3 regions of the Fictibacillus arsenicus genome follow, and region 1 is predicted to be linked to each of the others. Evidence: a T-box and tRNA genes for the amino acid it is inferred to sense, from the RefSeq annotation. Region 1 holds a T-box; the other regions hold tRNA genes.
What was found. A T-box is a leader RNA that pairs with one kind of tRNA and senses whether it is charged. The one in region 1 lies ahead of leuS (leucine--tRNA ligase), so its partner is inferred to be a tRNA-Leu.

Region 1 (5,695 bases):
CTAGGCGGATATCGCACGATCATGCTTGGGGTTTCTATTTCATTTACCACTTCATTTTTATTGATTTGGTTTCATGATTTCTGGTCCTACAGCATCTTGCTGGTCTTTATGGGATTTGGAATGGGAATCGTTTTTCCTTCCATGTACGCACTTGCCGGTACGATGTGGAAAGAAGGCGGAAGAAAAGCTTTTAATCGCATCTATATCGCGCAAAATGTAGGTGTCGCTCTAGGTGCTGCGCTTGGCGGATTAGCTGCCTCTTATTCTTTCACATTATCATTTATCAGCTGTTCTGCTCTTTCATTACTTTTCTTTATGATCGTATTATTTGGTTTTAAAGGGATAGAGGAAAATGAAAGCGGCAGCGTTCAAACTGTTTTCTCACAAAAAAAGCGTATTCATAATAAACAAGCTTTCTTCGCCTTACTAATTCTTTGCGGGGGATACTTGTTAGCCTGGATTGGTTATGTTCAATGGCAATCGACCATTGCCTCATACACGCAGGATTTAGGTGTGACATTAAAGATGTACAGTCTTTTGTGGACCGTGAATGGATTGTTTATCGTTCTCGGACAGCCTTTAATAAATGTTTTTCTAAAGAAATGGCTGCACTCAACAACAAGCCAAATACTTGTCGGATATGTCATATTTATCATCTCGTTTGTGATTGTAGGAAACGCGAAGGACTTTAGCGGATTTATGATTGCTATGATTGTACTGACAATAGGTGAAATGCTAGTTTGGCCAGGCGTACCGAGTATTGCGGCAGAACTTGCTCCTCAGGGCCGTGCAGGGTTCTACCAGGGAATTGTTAATAGCACAGCGACAGGCGGCAGGATGCTGGGTCCTTTATTTGGGGGAATGATCGCAGACCTCTTTAATATAAGTATATTATTTCAAACGATTATTGGGTTAATGGTCCTCGCATTTATGCTGACCATTGTTTACATTCGAAACAGGCAGTCTATTAGAAAAACTAACCCATCTCAATCCGCAGCTGTTTAAAAAAGTATGGGCAGATCATTTTGCCTAGTAGGATATTAGTTTAAAAAAGGAAAAATTAGGTTATATTAGTTCAAACAACCTTGACATTTTTTAAAAGAATTCATAAAATACAAATTAACATCTTTTATTCGTTAATAACGATGAGAGGGACTAGTAAAAAAAGAATGGCATTTAGAGAGTTGACGGCTGGTGCAAGTCAACCCGGACTTTTTTGAACTCACCCTTTAGTTGCAAGTGTGAATAAAGTAATACTTGCCGTCCCGCCGCGTTAAGGTTAGTTTGAGTGAACGTGATTTTTGCGTTAATCAGGGTGGTACCGCGGCAGGTTTAAAATTGTGATCTAACCTTTCGTCCCTAATGTTTTATTAGGGGCGGGAGGTTTTTTTATTTGGCTTTTTAAAAGAAAGTTGTCATGGTCGTTTTTTTAAAAACATCCTTGAAAGTTGATAGGAGCGCAAGGTGCGAGACTCCTGGGGGATTAGCGGGACAGGTGAGACTCCTACGGCGCAAAGCGCAGAGGAGGCTCACCGCACGCCCCCCCGGAAAGCGAGCATCCTGGAGCGGAGATCAACAGGAGAGATTGCTAAAAAGCCTTATATACTTAACAAAAAGCAGGGGTCAATGAAGGAGGAACGGTTATGTATTATAACCACAAAACAATCGAGAAAAAATGGCAGCATTTTTGGGATGAGAACAAGACATTCCAAACGAAAGAAGAATATGACAAAAAGAAGTTCTACGCATTAGATATGTTTCCATATCCATCTGGAGCAGGTCTTCACGTAGGACACCCGGAAGGATATACAGCAACTGACATTCTTTCCCGTATGAAACGCATGCAAGGCTATAATGTACTTCACCCAATGGGCTGGGATGCATTCGGTCTTCCTGCTGAACAATATGCACTTGATACAGGTAATGACCCTGCAGAGTTTACAGAGCAAAACATTAATACATTCCGCAGACAGATTAAAGAATTAGGTTTCTCTTATGATTGGGACCGTGAAGTTAATACAACAGATCCATCTTATTACAAGTGGACGCAATGGATTTTTATCCAGCTTTATAAAAAAGGTCTGGCGTACGTTGATGAAGTTCCGGTTAACTGGTGTGAAGCACTTGGAACAGTTCTAGCTAACGAAGAAGTTATCGATGGAAAGAGCGAACGCGGAGGTCACCCTGTAGTCCGTAAACCAATGAAACAATGGATGCTTAAGATTACGGCTTATGCGGACAGACTTTTAGAAGACCTTGAAGACTTGGATTGGCCTGAGAGCTTGAAAGATATGCAGCGTAACTGGATCGGACGTTCAGAAGGTGCAGAAGTTCATTTTGACGTAGACGGTCATTCTTCTAAAATTACAGTGTTTACAACAAGACCTGACACACTATTTGGTGCAACGTATCTTGTCCTTGCTCCTGAAAATAAGCTTGTAAAAGAGATCGTTACAGACCAACAGCTTGAAGCAGTAACAACTTATCAAAAGCAAGTAGAAACGAAGTCTGACCTTGAGCGTACAGAGCTTGCAAAAGAAAAATCAGGCGTGTTTACTGGAGCATATGCGGTCCATCCGGTAACAGGTGCAAAGCTTCCAATCTGGATAGCCGACTATGTACTAGCAAGCTACGGAACTGGAGCTATTATGGCTGTTCCTGCTCATGATGAGCGTGATCACGAGTTTGCTGTTAAATTTGAGCTTCCGATTGCAGAAGTAGTTGCTGGAGGAAATGTAGCTGAAGCAGCTTATACAGGTGATGGCGAGCATGTGAACTCTGATTTCTTAAACGGCATGCAAAAAGTCGAAGCGATCGAAAAAATGAATGCATGGCTTGTTGAGAACGGAAAAGGTGAGAAGAAGATTACTTATCGTCTTCGTGACTGGCTATTCTCCCGTCAGCGTTATTGGGGAGAGCCTATCCCAGTGATTCATTGGGAAGACGGCACAATGACAACTGTCCCTGAAGAAGAACTTCCATTACTTCTTCCAGTAATGAAAGAAATCAGACCTTCAGGAACAGGCGAATCACCACTTGCTAATGAGGAACAATGGGTAAATGTTGTTGATCCAACAACAGGCAAGAAGGGCCGCCGTGAAACAAATACAATGCCGCAGTGGGCAGGAAGCTGCTGGTATTACCTTCGCTACATCGATCCTAAAAATGAAGAGCAGCTGGCATCTCCTGAAAAAGTGGAGCATTGGCTGCCGGTAGATATTTATATTGGCGGAGCAGAACACGCAGTATTGCACCTTCTATATGCACGTTTCTGGCACAAAGTGCTGTACGATCTTGGAGTTGTTCCAACGAAGGAACCGTTCCAGCGCTTGTTTAACCAAGGTATGATTCTTGGTGAAAACAACGAAAAGATGAGTAAGTCAAAAGGCAATGTCGTTAATCCTGATGAAATTGTTGTGAGTCATGGTGCGGATACACTTCGCTTATACGAAATGTTTATGGGACCGCTGGATGCTTCTATCGCATGGAGTACGACAGGTCTTGATGGTGCCCGCCGTTTCCTTGACCGTGTTTGGAGATTGTTAGTTTCAGAAGATGGTGTGAGCCTGAATCCGGCGATTCAAGATACTAAAGGAACAGATTCTTTTAACCGTCTTTACCATCTGACTGTTAAAAAAGTAACGGAGGATTATGAAGGTCTTCGTTTTAATACGGCTATCTCACAGCTTATGGTATTTGTTAACGAAGCCAATAAGCAGGAGACACTTCCTAAGGAATTAGTTCAGGGCTTTGTAAAAATGCTTTCTCCGATCGCACCGCATATTTGCGAGGAACTTTGGGAAAAGTTTGGTGGTAAAGGAAGCATCGCATATGAAGCCTGGCCAGTATGGGATGAAGCGCAGCTAGTTGAAAATGAAGTTGAGATCGTCGTTCAAGTAAACGGTAAATTAAAAGCGAAGATGACGATTCCGGCAAACAGCAGCGGACAAGATATGGAGCAAGTTGCTTTAAAAGAAGAAGCTGTACAACAAAGCATAGAAGGCAAAACGATTCGCAAAATAATCACTGTACCTGGCAAACTCGTAAATATCGTGGCAAACTAAAGGAGGCTTTTTCAATGGACTATGAATTAGAAGAAATTTCACCTTCCGAAGTGAAACGATTATTAAAAGATGGCAAGAAAGTATCCTTGATCGATGTTCGAGAAGACGAGGAAGTTGCTGAAGGGAAAATTCCTGAAGCAGCCCATATTAAAATGGGTGATATACCAGACCGATTAACTGAGATCGATAAGAACGAAGAACATATCATTATTTGCCGTTCTGGAAGAAGAAGTGAAAATGTAGCATACTTCTTATTAGATCAAGGCTATAAAGTAAAAAATATGACTGGCGGCATGCTTGAATATAATAAAGAATAACCATGAAACTCTCTGCTTTAATAAGCAGGGGGTTTTTTACATGAAGAAAAAATTTAACATATCTAATTATCACGAAGAGTGAAAAATTAAGGAACTTCAGCCGATAGTAAGGGTATACTGTGTACCCTGGAGGCTCTCATGGCATTTATTCATTCAAACAAAAAGAAGTGGTTAAGCATAATTGCTGCTTTTTTTACTATTCATTTAGCGGGCTCAATAGGGTCGATCTATACTCAAAATATATGGTTGTATGTTTTAGAAATCGGCGTTGTTTTTGTGTTTGGAATTTTTGTCTATAAAATGCTGAAGGAAAAAGACAGCTACGCCATAGATCTTGAGAAGGAAATAAAAAAACATAAAGAAACCCATGCAGAATTAGAAGCAAGCAGGGGCAATCTTCAAAACGTTTTTGACAGCATTGATGTTGCGATTTGGTCACATAACTTGCAAACGAATAAGCTTCTTATCACATCTGGTATTGAAAAACTTTATGGCTATCCGCTTCAAGCATTTTATGATGATGTGGATTTATGGAAAAAAGTGATCCATCCTGATGATCTTGAAATTATTATAATGCGTGCATCTGATATTGAAAAAGGGATTATTGCTACGAGTGAATACAGAATTCTTCGTCCAGACGGAGACATCAGATGGATTCAGGACAGAGGAATACCATTTTTAAATGAAAAGGGAGAACTTGTTGATTTTAATTCAATTCTGATTGATATAACAGAACGCAAACATGCTGAAATGACAATTAATCAAATGGCTTATTTTGATGAATTAACAGGACTGCCAAATCGTAATGGATTTATGGAGACCATCGAACAGAAAATGAACGAAGTTGATTTAAAACAGGGGAACCTGGCGTTGCTGTTCTTAGATCTGGATCGCTTTAATGTGCTCAACGATACACTTGGTCATAGCTTTGGAGATCTTTTACTTCAAAAGGTAGCGGATTTGCTGAAATCAACAGTTGCAGGAAAAGGTCAAGTGTTTAGAAGAAGCGGAGATGAATTCCTTATTCTCATGGAATTTAAAGATGCAGCAGAAGTAAGAATAGTGGCTGAGGATATCATATGTTCTTTTACAAAGCCATTCTTATTAAGCGGTAAAGAAGTCTTCACGACACCAAGTATCGGAATAAGTTTATACCCAGGAAACGGATCTGACAGTGAAACTCTTTTAAAAAGAGCAGACGCAGCTTTGTATCAGGCAAAAGACCGCGGTCGAAACACGTATCAATTTTTTACCGAACAGCATGATGGCAAAATGGAAAGAAGGCTGAACCTTGAACACGGTTTGAGAAAAGCC
Region 2 (5,695 bases), 1.4 Mb from region 1:
CCTTTTGCTTCTAGCCCCATTAAAAGGGAAAGTGGTATTAGGAGTTGACCCGGCATACCGTACCGGATGCAAGCTTGGTGTTGTTGATGAAACAGGGAAGGTTCTTCATATTCAGACCATTTATCCAACACCACCAAGATCAGAAGTTGAAAAATCTGCTGCGGTAGTAAAAAAACTGATTGATCAATATGATATTGAAATTGCAGCAATCGGAAACGGTACGGCGTCTCGCGAAACGGAACAGTTTATTGCAGAGACATTAAAGGATCTCGATAAATCTGTAGCATATGTGATTGTAAACGAAGCGGGTGCGAGTGTTTATTCAGCATCTAGTGTTGCCCGTGAAGAGTTTCCAGACCTGCAGGTTGAAGAGAGAAGTGCCATTTCGATCGCGAGAAGACTTCAAGATCCGTTGGCTGAACTTGTAAAAATAGATCCGAAATCGATAGGCGTCGGTCAATACCAGCATGATGTATCACAAAAACGTTTGGGTGAGGAGATCGGTTTTGTGGTCGAAACTGCGGTTAACCAAGTAGGTGTTAACGTAAATACAGCATCAGCTTCATTGCTTCAGTATGTTTCAGGCCTGTCCAAAACGGTTGCTCAAAACATTATTTTAAAAAGAAATGATGTTGGGAAGTTTAAAAATAGAACAGAGTTGAAGAAGATTCCTCGATTAGGCGCGAAAACGTACGAGCAATGTATTGGATTTTTGCGTGTAATGGATGGCGATCAGCCTCTGGACCAAACGGGAATCCACCCTGAAAGTTATCAGGGGACCAAAGCCTTATTAAAAGAGTTAGGATTTAAACCCGCCGACATTGGTACAGAAGCTCTGGCTGAAAAATTAAAGTCCCTTTCACTTGAGGAGACTTCGAGTAAACTGGATATTGGTGTTCCGACATTAAAAGATATTATCGAAGGACTGACAAAACCTGGCCGTGATCCTCGAGATGAATTTTCAGGTCCGGTTCTTAAAACGGATGTTCTTAAGATGGAAGACTTAGCACAAGGTATGGAGCTGCAAGGAACAGTCCGCAACGTAGTAGACTTTGGTGCTTTTGTAGACATTGGTGTAAAACAAGACGGTCTTGTTCATATTTCAAAATTAACTGACCGTTTCGTAAAGAATCCGATGGATGTTGTAAGTGTGGGACAAGTTGTAACCGTTTGGGTCGATTCTATAGATGTAGGAAAACAGCGCATCGCCTTAACGATGATTGGTCCTAAAAAAGGATAGCCAAAAGAAAAAGCGCTTCTCCAGCGGGATCATTCTTCACTGGAGGAGTGCTTTCTGTTATAAAAGAACCAGCATTGATTCAGTAAGCGGATTTGGTAACGATCTTTTTGATAGTAAGCGCGGCGGAGCTGTCTTTTAAACCATGTTGGCATATAGAGAACCTCCTTGAACTTCCCAATCCGTTGTTTGTGTATTAGTCTATGTTTAGATGCTTGTTAATGTGAACTTGAAATAGTAAGGGGCATGACCATGACAGATGAAGAACTGCAAAAACTAACAGAAGAAATCTCCATACAATTTTTCAATAAAAAGTTTCGTCATAACGCCAGATTCAACAAAAGATTACGGACAACCGGCGGACGGTACTTATTAAGGTCCCATGACATCGAAATGAATCCTCATCTTTATGATGCATTTGGAATGGATGAGCTGATTGGAGTTATAAAGCATGAGCTGGTGCATTATCACATGCATATTGAAGGGAAAGGCTATAAACATGGTGATTACGATTTTAAGTTTTGGCTGAATAAAGTTGGAGGATCCCGTTATTGTCAATCTATCCCTGAAAAAAGGAGAACAGAGAGTTATAAATATCACTATCTTTGCACAGACTGTATGCAGTCTTATAAAAGAAAAAGGAAAATTGATACGAAGAGATATGTGTGCGGAAAGTGCAGGGGGAAATTAAAACAGATTTCTTTAAAATAGGGTGTTGACTTCGATTATAGGAATGTGGTAATTTAATTAAGTCGCTGTTAGACAAGCCCTTTACAAAGCCTTTTATAATGGGTGTCTGCAGTAACGAAAGCTTAGAAAAAACCTTCTAAAACGGGTTGACATTTTAAGCTGTAACAATTATGATATTAATTGTCCTTAAAAGACATTCCACAGTAGCTCAGTGGTAGAGCTATCGGCTGTTAACCGATCGGTCGTAGGTTCGAGTCCTACCTGTGGAGCCATACAGAGAAGTACCCAAGTGGCTCAAGGGGCTCCCCTGCTAAGGGAGTAGATCGCTAACGCGGTGCGAGGGTTCGAATCCCTTCTTCTCTGCCATGTGGCCCGTTGGTCAAGCGGTTAAGACACCGCCCTTTCACGGCGGTAACACGGGTTCGAATCCCGTACGGGTCACCATATATTTTCTGAAAAAATACGAAATACCTAGATGAATGGACTCGTGGTGTAGTGGTTAACATGCCTGCCTGTCACGCAGGAGATCGCCGGTTCGACCCCGGTCGGGTCCGCCATTTTTATTCTAAGGTGTTGGGCTATAGCCAAGCGGTAAGGCAACGGACTTTGACTCCGTCATGCGCTGGTTCGAATCCAGCTAGCCCAGCCATTTTTTGTTTTTAAGATAAGTGTTTAAGTATTTAATGCTTAAAACATCTTGAGCCATTAGCTCAGTCACAAGCGATACATCGTGATTGACTACGGTTGTCTCGACGGATAAACTTAGTTACTTCGCTTTTAGAGGAAGAGACAGGATCTGACGGACACATTAAGCATGAGCCATTAGCTCAGTCGGTAGAGCATCTGACTTTTAATCAGAGGGTCGAAGGTTCGAGTCCTTCATGGCTCACCATTTTCAAATTAATATGCGGGTGTGGCGGAATTGGCAGACGCGCTAGACTTAGGATCTAGTGTCTTTGACGTGGGGGTTCGAGTCCCTTCACCCGCACCATATTAATTCTTTTGAACTTATAAGTTGCAGTGTTCATGCGCTGGCATCTTGCCGCGCGGTCGTGGCGGAATGGCAGACGCGCTAGCTTGAGGGGCTAGTGGGGGCAACCCCGTGGAGGTTCGAGTCCTCTCGACCGCACCAACTTTTCACAATAACATATAATGCATTTGAATATGCAATGGATATGCGCCCTTAGCTCAGCTGGATAGAGTGTTTGACTACGAATCAAAAGGTCGGGAGTTCGAATCTCTCAGGGCGCGCCATATTTTTTGCGGGAAGTGGCTCAGCTTGGTAGAGCACCTGGTTTGGGACCAGGGGGTCGCAGGTTCAAATCCTGTCTTCCCGACCATTCTTTTGCGGGTGTAGTTTAATGGTAAAACAAGAGCCTTCCAAGCTCTGGTCGTGAGTTCGATTCTCATCACCCGCTCCATTAATTTTCACGGGCCTATAGCTCAGCTGGTTAGAGCGCACGCCTGATAAGCGTGAGGTCGATGGTTCGAGTCCATTTAGGCCCACCATATTATCTTAAAAAAGATTTTAAAAAGCGCTTGACTTTATAACTTCGATTCGGTAAGATAATAAAGCTGTCTCGAAAGAAGACAAGCCAAAACAAGTTCTTTGAAAACTGAACAAAAGCAAAGGTAAGGAATTAAGAATTAATTCCGTCAGTAACAAATTAGAGCAAGTCAAACACTTTTATGGAGAGTTTGATCCTGGCTCAGGATGAACGCTGGCGGCGTGCCTAATACATGCAAGTCGAGCGAATGAAGAGGAGCTTGCTCCTCTGATTTAGCGGCGGACGGGTGAGTAACACGTGGGTAATCTGCCTGTAAGACGGGGATAACTCCGGGAAACCGGGGCTAATACCGGATAATAAGAAGAAACGCATGTTTCTTTTTTGAAAGTCGGTTTCGGCTGACACTTACAGATGAGCCCGCGGCGCATTAGCTAGTTGGTGAGGTAACGGCTCACCAAGGCGACGATGCGTAGCCGACCTGAGAGGGTGATCGGCCACACTGGGACTGAGACACGGCCCAGACTCCTACGGGAGGCAGCAGTAGGGAATCTTCGGCAATGGGCGAAAGCCTGACCGAGCAACGCCGCGTGAGCGATGAAGGCCTTCGGGTCGTAAAGCTCTGTTGTTAGAGAAGAACAAGTACGAGAGTAACTGCTCGTACCTTGACGGTACCTAACCAGAAAGCCACGGCTAACTACGTGCCAGCAGCCGCGGTAATACGTAGGTGGCAAGCGTTATCCGGAATTATTGGGCGTAAAGCGCGCGCAGGCGGTCTCTTAAGTCTGATGTGAAAGCCCACGGCTCAACCGTGGAGGGTCATTGGAAACTGGGAGACTTGAGTGCAGGAGAGAAAAGTGGAATTCCACGTGTAGCGGTGAAATGCGTAGAGATGTGGAGGAACACCAGTGGCGAAGGCGGCTTTTTGGCCTGTAACTGACGCTGAGGCGCGAAAGCGTGGGGAGCAAACAGGATTAGATACCCTGGTAGTCCACGCCGTAAACGATGAGTGCTAGGTGTTGGGGGGTTCCACCCTCAGTGCTGAAGTTAACACATTAAGCACTCCGCCTGGGGAGTACGACCGCAAGGTTGAAACTCAAAGGAATTGACGGGGGCCCGCACAAGCAGTGGAGCATGTGGTTTAATTCGAAGCAACGCGAAGAACCTTACCAGGTCTTGACATCCTCTGATCACTCTAGAGATAGAGCTTTCCCCTTCGGGGGACAGAGTGACAGGTGGTGCATGGTTGTCGTCAGCTCGTGTCGTGAGATGTTGGGTTAAGTCCCGCAACGAGCGCAACCCTTGACCTTAGTTGCCAGCATTCAGTTGGGCACTCTAAGGTGACTGCCGGTGACAAACCGGAGGAAGGTGGGGATGACGTCAAATCATCATGCCCCTTATGACCTGGGCTACACACGTGCTACAATGGATGGTACAAAGGGTTGCGAAGCCGCGAGGCCAAGCCAATCCCAAAAAGCCATTCTCAGTTCGGATTGTAGGCTGCAACTCGCCTACATGAAGCCGGAATTGCTAGTAATCGCGGATCAGCATGCCGCGGTGAATACGTTCCCGGGCCTTGTACACACCGCCCGTCACACCACGAGAGTTTGTAACACCCGAAGTCGGTGGGGTAACCCTTTTGGGAGCCAGCCGCCGAAGGTGGGACAGATGATTGGGGTGAAGTCGTAACAAGGTAGCCGTATCGGAAGGTGCGGCTGGATCACCTCCTTTCTATGGAGATTATGAAACAGCTTCGACTGTTTCGTAAGTACACCTTTTGCCTTTTGTTCAGTTTTGAAGGAACTTTATACTTCCTTTAGGGGCCTATAGCTCAGCTGGTTAGAGCGCACGCCTGATAAGCGTGAGGTCGATGGTTCGAGTCCATTTAGGCCCACCATTTAAATTTTATATTCCTAGAATATGGGGCTTTAGCTCAGCTGGGAGAGCGCCTGCCTTGCACGCAGGAGGTCAGCGGTTCGATCCCGCTAAGCTCCACCATTGCACATCTTATGGATGATGCATTTTTAAATTGTGTTCTTTGAAAACTAGATATCGACATCCAAACAAAGTAATGCAAGGCAGATAGATTATTTATCTGCGCCAAAGCAAGAATCTTTGATGTGTAAACATCATATAAGGTTAAGCTAGAAAGGGCGCACGGTGGATGCCTTGGCACTAGGAGCCGAAGAAGGACGGGACGAACACCGATATGCCTCGGGGAGCTGTAAGTAAGCACTGATCCGGGGATTTCCGAATGGGGGAA
Region 3 (5,695 bases), 1.7 Mb from region 1:
GGTAGGCGAGGAGAGAATCCTAAGATGATCGGGAGAACTCTCGTTAAGGAACTCGGCAAAATGACCCCGTAACTTCGGGAGAAGGGGTGCTCTGATAGGGTTTATCGCCCGAGAGAGCCGCAGTGAATAGATCCAAGCGACTGTTTAGCAAAAACACAGGTCTCTGCGAAACCGCAAGGTGAAGTATAGGGGCTGACACCTGCCCGGTGCTGGAAGGTTAAGAGGAGGGGTTATCCCTTACGGGAGAAGCTCTGAATTGAAGCCCCAGTAAACGGCGGCCGTAACTATAACGGTCCTAAGGTAGCGAAATTCCTTGTCGGGTAAGTTCCGACCCGCACGAAAGGTGTAACGACTTGGATACTGTCTCAACGAGAGACCCGGTGAAATTATAGTACCTGTGAAGATGCAGGTTACCCGCGACAGGACGGAAAGACCCCATGGAGCTTTACTGCAGCTTGATATTGGATTTTGGTACAGCTTGTACAGGATAGGTAGGAGCCTGAGAAGCCGGAGCGCCAGCTTCGGTGGAGGCGTCGGTGGGATACTACCCTGGCTGTATTGAAATTCTAACCTTGAACCGTGATCCGGTTCGGAGACAGTGTCAGGCGGGCAGTTTGACTGGGGCGGTCGCCTCCTAAACAGTAACGGAGGCGCCCAAAGGTTCCCTCAGAATGGTTGGAAATCATTCGCAGAGTGTAAAGGCACAAGGGAGCTTGACTGCGAGACCTACAAGTCGAGCAGGGACGAAAGTCGGGCTTAGTGATCCGGTGGTTCCGCATGGAAGGGCCATCGCTCAACGGATAAAAGCTACCCTGGGGATAACAGGCTTATCTCCCCCAAGAGTCCACATCGACGGGGAGGTTTGGCACCTCGATGTCGGCTCATCGCATCCTGGGGCTGAAGTAGGTCCCAAGGGTTGGGCTGTTCGCCCATTAAAGCGGTACGCGAGCTGGGTTCAGAACGTCGTGAGACAGTTCGGTCCCTATCCGTCGCGGGCGCAGGAAATTTGAGAGGAGCTGTCCTTAGTACGAGAGGACCGGGATGGACACACCGCTGGTGTACCAGTTGTTCCGCCAGGGGCATAGCTGGGTAGCTACGTGTGGACGGGATAAGTGCTGAAAGCATCTAAGCATGAAGCCCCCCTCAAGATGAGATTTCCCATCACGTTAAGTGAGTAAGACCCCTTAGAGATGATGAGGTTGATAGGTCTGGTGTGGAAGCGTGGCGACACGTGGAGCTGACAGATACTAATCGGTCGAGGGCTTATCCTTAAAATTGCACGAAACGTTTGGAAACGTCGTATCTAGTTTTGAGAGAACATACTCTCTATATAATTGGTTCAGTGATAATGGCGAAGAGGTCACACCCGTTCCCATACCGAACACGGAAGTTAAGCTCTTCAGCGCCGATGGTAGTTGGGGGTCTCCCCCTGTTAGAGTAGGACGTCGCTGAGCCATACATATTCCACAGTAGCTCAGTGGTAGAGCTATCGGCTGTTAACCGATCGGTCGTAGGTTCGAGTCCTACCTGTGGAGCCATATTGGAGAGCTGTCCGAGAGGTCGAAGGAGCACGATTGGAAATCGTGTATACGGTCAACCCCGTATCAAGGGTTCGAATCCCTTGCTCTCCGCCAGATACATACCTCTCTAACTTTAAACACTGGCCCGTTGGTCAAGCGGTTAAGACACCGCCCTTTCACGGCGGTAACACGGGTTCGAATCCCGTACGGGTCACCATTTTTATACATAACCAACTTTATATTATATGGAGGATTAGCTCAGCTGGGAGAGCACCTGCCTTACAAGCAGGGGGTCGGCGGTTCGAACCCGTCATCCTCCACCATTAACTTTTAATACTTTATATCATCGCGGGGTGGAGCATGGAGCGTAAGCTTCTGTGAAATCACGACGACATGTCTCGTGGATACGCTTCTAAGATAAACATGTAGAGGAAGAGACAGTCAATATCATACTCGGATACATCGTCCGAAACTTTTATATCATCGCGGGGTGGAGCAGTCTGGTAGCTCGTCGGGCTCATAACCCGAAGGTCGCAGGTTCAAATCCTGTCCCCGCAACCAATATTATTTCATGAAAAACGTCGAGATTCTTCTTGACCATGAAATATCTGGAGTGCCCATAGGGTGCAACCAATTTTATTTATGAACATGGACTCGTGGTGTAGTGGTTAACATGCCTGCCTGTCACGCAGGAGATCGCCGGTTCGACCCCGGTCGGGTCCGCCATTTTTATTTTCTGGTGGTTTTTACATTCAAGAGATTTAACTCTTGGCTCGATAGCTCAGTCGGTAGAGCAGAGGACTGAAAATCCTCGTGTCGGCGGTTCGATTCCGTCTCGAGCCACCATTTTTTTTGCCGGTTTAGCTCAATTGGTAGAGCAACTGACTTGTAATCAGTAGGTTGGGGGTTCAAGTCCTCTAGCCGGCACCAGTTTTTTCTTCCTTAATTGGAATAAAAAACGTATTGAAAATAGGTCGTAAATAACTTACAATAGAACCTGTCTTCATTTTGTGGAGGGGTAGCGAAGTGGCTAAACGCGGCGGACTGTAAATCCGCTCCCTCCGGGTTCGGCGGTTCGAATCCGTCCCCCTCCACCATTTATTTATAAACATATTTATCCTTACAGGGGCATAGTTTAACGGTAGAACGAAGGTCTCCAAAACCTTTGGTGTGGGTTCGATTCCTACTGCCCCTGCCATTTAAATTATATTGTGGCGGTCGTGGCGAAGTGGTTAACGCATCGGATTGTGGTTCCGACATTCGGGGGTTCGATTCCCCTCGTCCGCCCCATTTATGTGTTGGGCTATAGCCAAGCGGTAAGGCAACGGACTTTGACTCCGTCATGCGTTGGTTCGAATCCAGCTAGCCCAGCCATTTTTTATATTTATGAATGAGATATTTTTGCGGAAGTAGTTCAGTGGTAGAATACAACCTTGCCAAGGTTGGGGTCGCGGGTTCGAATCCCGTCTTCCGCTCCATTTGAATTTTATCTGGCGGCATAGCCAAGTGGTAAGGCACGGGTCTGCAAAACCCTTATCCCCCGGTTCGAATCCGGGTGCCGCCTCCATACAAGTTTTAAAAGCTTTACAATGCCGGTGTGGCGGAATTGGCAGACGCGCACGACTCAAAATCGTGTTCCTTCTGGAGTGTCGGTTCGACCCCGACCACCGGTACCATTACATACTAACTTTTAAGTCAATGCTAAACGGCATTGGCTTTTTTATCTTCCTTTTAATGTGTTCATGCCCAGATGTGAACCTCTTTCTTGTACATTGAATAGTTAAGTATAAGGGGGGGGAAACATATGTATAGAGTGCAGCTTGGGACGATCATAGGTTATGTTTTAATCACAGTTTGTATTACCTCTTTAATTTTCTTAGTTTCTGATATTGCCCGCTATATGAATGTGATTGAAATCATGATAGGTAAAATATTTTATTCCATGAGGCTTATCATTGTTTTTATAACAATCCTAATTATTTCAGTTCTTTTTCTTTTTAGAAATTATAGATGAGCAAGCGTTCTTACAAACGTAGGAATGCTTTTTTTGTTTCCTTAATCGTGACATAAAGTTTTACTAAGAAAATAAATTTAAGGAGTGATGTCTTTTTAGAAGGGGGTAATAAGTTTTGTTTAAAGAATTTTTTGATTTTAAAAAGCTAAAAAAAGAATGGATTTATTTTGGGGCAATCACCTTTGTGTTAGTTTTGGTTAGCTTGTATTGTGCACATGCATGGGGTTATAATAAAGCTTCTATTTTGTTAGATGATAAAAAAATAACGGCTTATGAGATTAATGAAGAGATAGAGAGTTTGAAAAATGATCTGGCTGTTATTGAAGAAAAAGTAGCTGATGCAGGAGAGGAACAGAGCAATAAACAAGCAGAATTGAGTCAAATGAACTCTGAGTATGAGGAAGTTACAAGTATAATTAATCAAAGAGATGATGTTCAGAAGGATTATGATTCACTTTTACAACAAGTTGAAGAAAAAGATGAAGAGATAAAAGCTCTTAACCAGCATATTTCTGATAAACAAAAAGAACTCGACAAAATCACAAAAGGTATTGTTATCAAAAAGAAAGAGCCGAGAGTGTTAGTTGCTGGAGTTTTTATAGCCGGAAAAGATATACCACCGGGCCGATACAAAGTTGAACCGAACAGGGGATCAGGAAATTATTTTGTGAACGGCGGAGCAAAAGTAAATATCATCTTAGGTAAAGGTGATGATTTTTACTTGCCTGAATATGTGTTTGAATTAGATGAAGGCGATGAAATTGAAGCAACTTTGTCTGTAAAGTATATACTTGTTGAGTAAAATTGAATCAATTTTTTAAAAGAACTTGTCATAAATCCAATACATGCTGCTTATATATAAAACAAGTTAGTTGTAGGTTTTAATGCAGGGCTTCGTTGACTCAATGAAGCCCTGCATTTTTTTTGATTGGGGCTTTAAATAAAATATTGAGGATTTTACATGGTTTATTGAAACTTCCACATGATATATTCACTAAATCACTCATTATATTCACCAAAGCCATTGATATATTGACATAAACCCTTATTATATTGATGAAGCTACAGAATTCGACACTCCAGCCTCATAATTTAAACACCTGTTTAAATCAGCTGAATCTCAGCCGTCCCGCCATTCACCTGTGTGAACATTTTAGCCATCGACTCCAACATTTCACGAGCTTCACTTTCATCCATAGATGGCTGCAAATAAACGATATGCATCGCATTCCTAACGCTCTCATCCACCATCGTCCGCTTAGAATCGACGATAGGGCTGCCAAACGCTCCGATCGAGTCTGCAGACAGCAGTTTCCCCTCCATATTCATCTCTCGGCCGTTTAGTCCTTCATATGTATCTTCAACACCGCCGATCCTTACTTCCACATCGCCTTCAATTTTATCAAGGTTATAAAGTCCGATTGGTATAGCAAATCGAATGGAGAAGAAATTATTAACGTCTACACCTGAATTGATAGCTGGGAGATCTTTGCCGCTTAACACACGGCGCAGCAGTGCTTCTGACGCGGGGCGGTACCGTGATGGGTCTGTGCCAAGCTTTTTAAATACAGATCGGTATTCGGCTACACCTGGGTAATCAGCAGCTGTTTTGCCTTCCAGTTTTAAGGATTCTAGAAATAGCTGGAATCTGCCTTTTATCATTTGCGGAGACTCGCTAATCGCGATATCATGGTATGTAATTGTGCCTATTTTAAACTGCGGGACAAGTTCCTTTATTTTTGCCGATATTGTTATCATAAGTGAACCCCGTTTCTTAAATATATATATGTAGTTTACCATAAAGATTGAAAATAAATATGAAAGGAGGGATATGCGTGACAGGTGCCCAGTTGAAAGAAGAGATTGTTGCATATAGTAAAGAAATCGGAATAGATAAAATTGGCTTCGCTGATGCTGATGTTTTTGCTGAGTTAAAAGAAAGACTTCGGATTCAGCAAGATCTTCAATACCAATCAGGATTTGAAGAGAAGGACATTGACAAAAGAACAGAGCCTGAACGGCTTCTAACAGGAGCTTCAAGCATCATTTCGATCGCTCTCGCATATCCCTCCAAAATGAAAAATGCTCCGAAAAGTATTAAAGGGGAGCGAAGAGGTATTTTTTGCAGAGCATCATGGGGTAAGGATTATCACCATATATT

Region 2: it has a tRNA-Leu gene. The T-box ahead of leuS (leucine--tRNA ligase) is inferred to sense a tRNA for this amino acid. The anticodon was not compared.
Region 3: it has a tRNA-Leu gene. The T-box ahead of leuS (leucine--tRNA ligase) is inferred to sense a tRNA for this amino acid. The anticodon was not compared.

Annotation. Positions count from the first base shown of each region.
Region 1 covers NZ_CP016761.1:2,880,003-2,885,697, reverse strand. The annotation lists gene ABE41_RS14805 (MDR family MFS transporter) at 1-1,005, shown strand, start outside; T-box leader at 1,137-1,364, shown strand; gene leuS (leucine--tRNA ligase) at 1,644-4,064, shown strand; gene ABE41_RS14790 (rhodanese-like domain-containing protein) at 4,079-4,381, shown strand; gene ABE41_RS14785 (putative bifunctional diguanylate cyclase/phosphodiesterase) at 4,520-5,695, shown strand, end outside.
Region 2 covers NZ_CP016761.1:208,440-214,134, forward strand. The annotation lists gene ABE41_RS01220 (Tex family protein) at 1-1,240, shown strand, start outside; gene cmpA (cortex morphogenetic protein CmpA) at 1,270-1,392, opposite strand; gene ABE41_RS01225 (SprT family protein) at 1,490-1,948, shown strand; tRNA gene ABE41_RS01230 (tRNA-Asn) at 2,125-2,199, shown strand; tRNA gene ABE41_RS01235 (tRNA-Ser) at 2,203-2,293, shown strand; tRNA gene ABE41_RS01240 (tRNA-Glu) at 2,297-2,371, shown strand; tRNA gene ABE41_RS01245 (tRNA-Asp) at 2,409-2,484, shown strand; tRNA gene ABE41_RS01250 (tRNA-Gln) at 2,502-2,576, shown strand; tRNA gene ABE41_RS01255 (tRNA-Lys) at 2,744-2,819, shown strand; tRNA gene ABE41_RS01260 (tRNA-Leu) at 2,835-2,918, shown strand; tRNA gene ABE41_RS01265 (tRNA-Leu) at 2,974-3,059, shown strand; tRNA gene ABE41_RS01270 (tRNA-Arg) at 3,105-3,181, shown strand; tRNA gene ABE41_RS01275 (tRNA-Pro) at 3,191-3,267, shown strand; tRNA gene ABE41_RS01280 (tRNA-Gly) at 3,275-3,348, shown strand; tRNA gene ABE41_RS01285 (tRNA-Ile) at 3,360-3,436, shown strand; rRNA gene ABE41_RS01290 (16S ribosomal RNA) at 3,614-5,163, shown strand; tRNA gene ABE41_RS01295 (tRNA-Ile) at 5,253-5,329, shown strand; tRNA gene ABE41_RS01300 (tRNA-Ala) at 5,355-5,430, shown strand; rRNA gene ABE41_RS01305 (23S ribosomal RNA) at 5,570-5,695, shown strand, end outside.
Region 3 covers NZ_CP016761.1:537,217-542,911, forward strand. The annotation lists rRNA gene ABE41_RS02955 (23S ribosomal RNA) at 1-1,271, shown strand, start outside; rRNA gene rrf (5S ribosomal RNA) at 1,339-1,454, shown strand; tRNA gene ABE41_RS02965 (tRNA-Asn) at 1,464-1,538, shown strand; tRNA gene ABE41_RS02970 (tRNA-Ser) at 1,543-1,634, shown strand; tRNA gene ABE41_RS02975 (tRNA-Glu) at 1,663-1,737, shown strand; tRNA gene ABE41_RS02980 (tRNA-Val) at 1,768-1,843, shown strand; tRNA gene ABE41_RS02985 (tRNA-Met) at 2,005-2,081, shown strand; tRNA gene ABE41_RS02990 (tRNA-Asp) at 2,171-2,246, shown strand; tRNA gene ABE41_RS02995 (tRNA-Phe) at 2,291-2,366, shown strand; tRNA gene ABE41_RS03000 (tRNA-Thr) at 2,375-2,450, shown strand; tRNA gene ABE41_RS03005 (tRNA-Tyr) at 2,533-2,617, shown strand; tRNA gene ABE41_RS03010 (tRNA-Trp) at 2,645-2,718, shown strand; tRNA gene ABE41_RS03015 (tRNA-His) at 2,735-2,810, shown strand; tRNA gene ABE41_RS03020 (tRNA-Gln) at 2,820-2,894, shown strand; tRNA gene ABE41_RS03025 (tRNA-Gly) at 2,924-2,998, shown strand; tRNA gene ABE41_RS03030 (tRNA-Cys) at 3,013-3,087, shown strand; tRNA gene ABE41_RS03035 (tRNA-Leu) at 3,112-3,196, shown strand; gene ABE41_RS03040 (hypothetical protein) at 3,325-3,534, shown strand; gene ABE41_RS03045 (coiled-coil domain-containing protein) at 3,650-4,336, shown strand; gene ABE41_RS03050 (B3/B4 domain-containing protein) at 4,639-5,292, opposite strand; gene queG (tRNA epoxyqueuosine(34) reductase QueG) at 5,352-5,695, shown strand, end outside.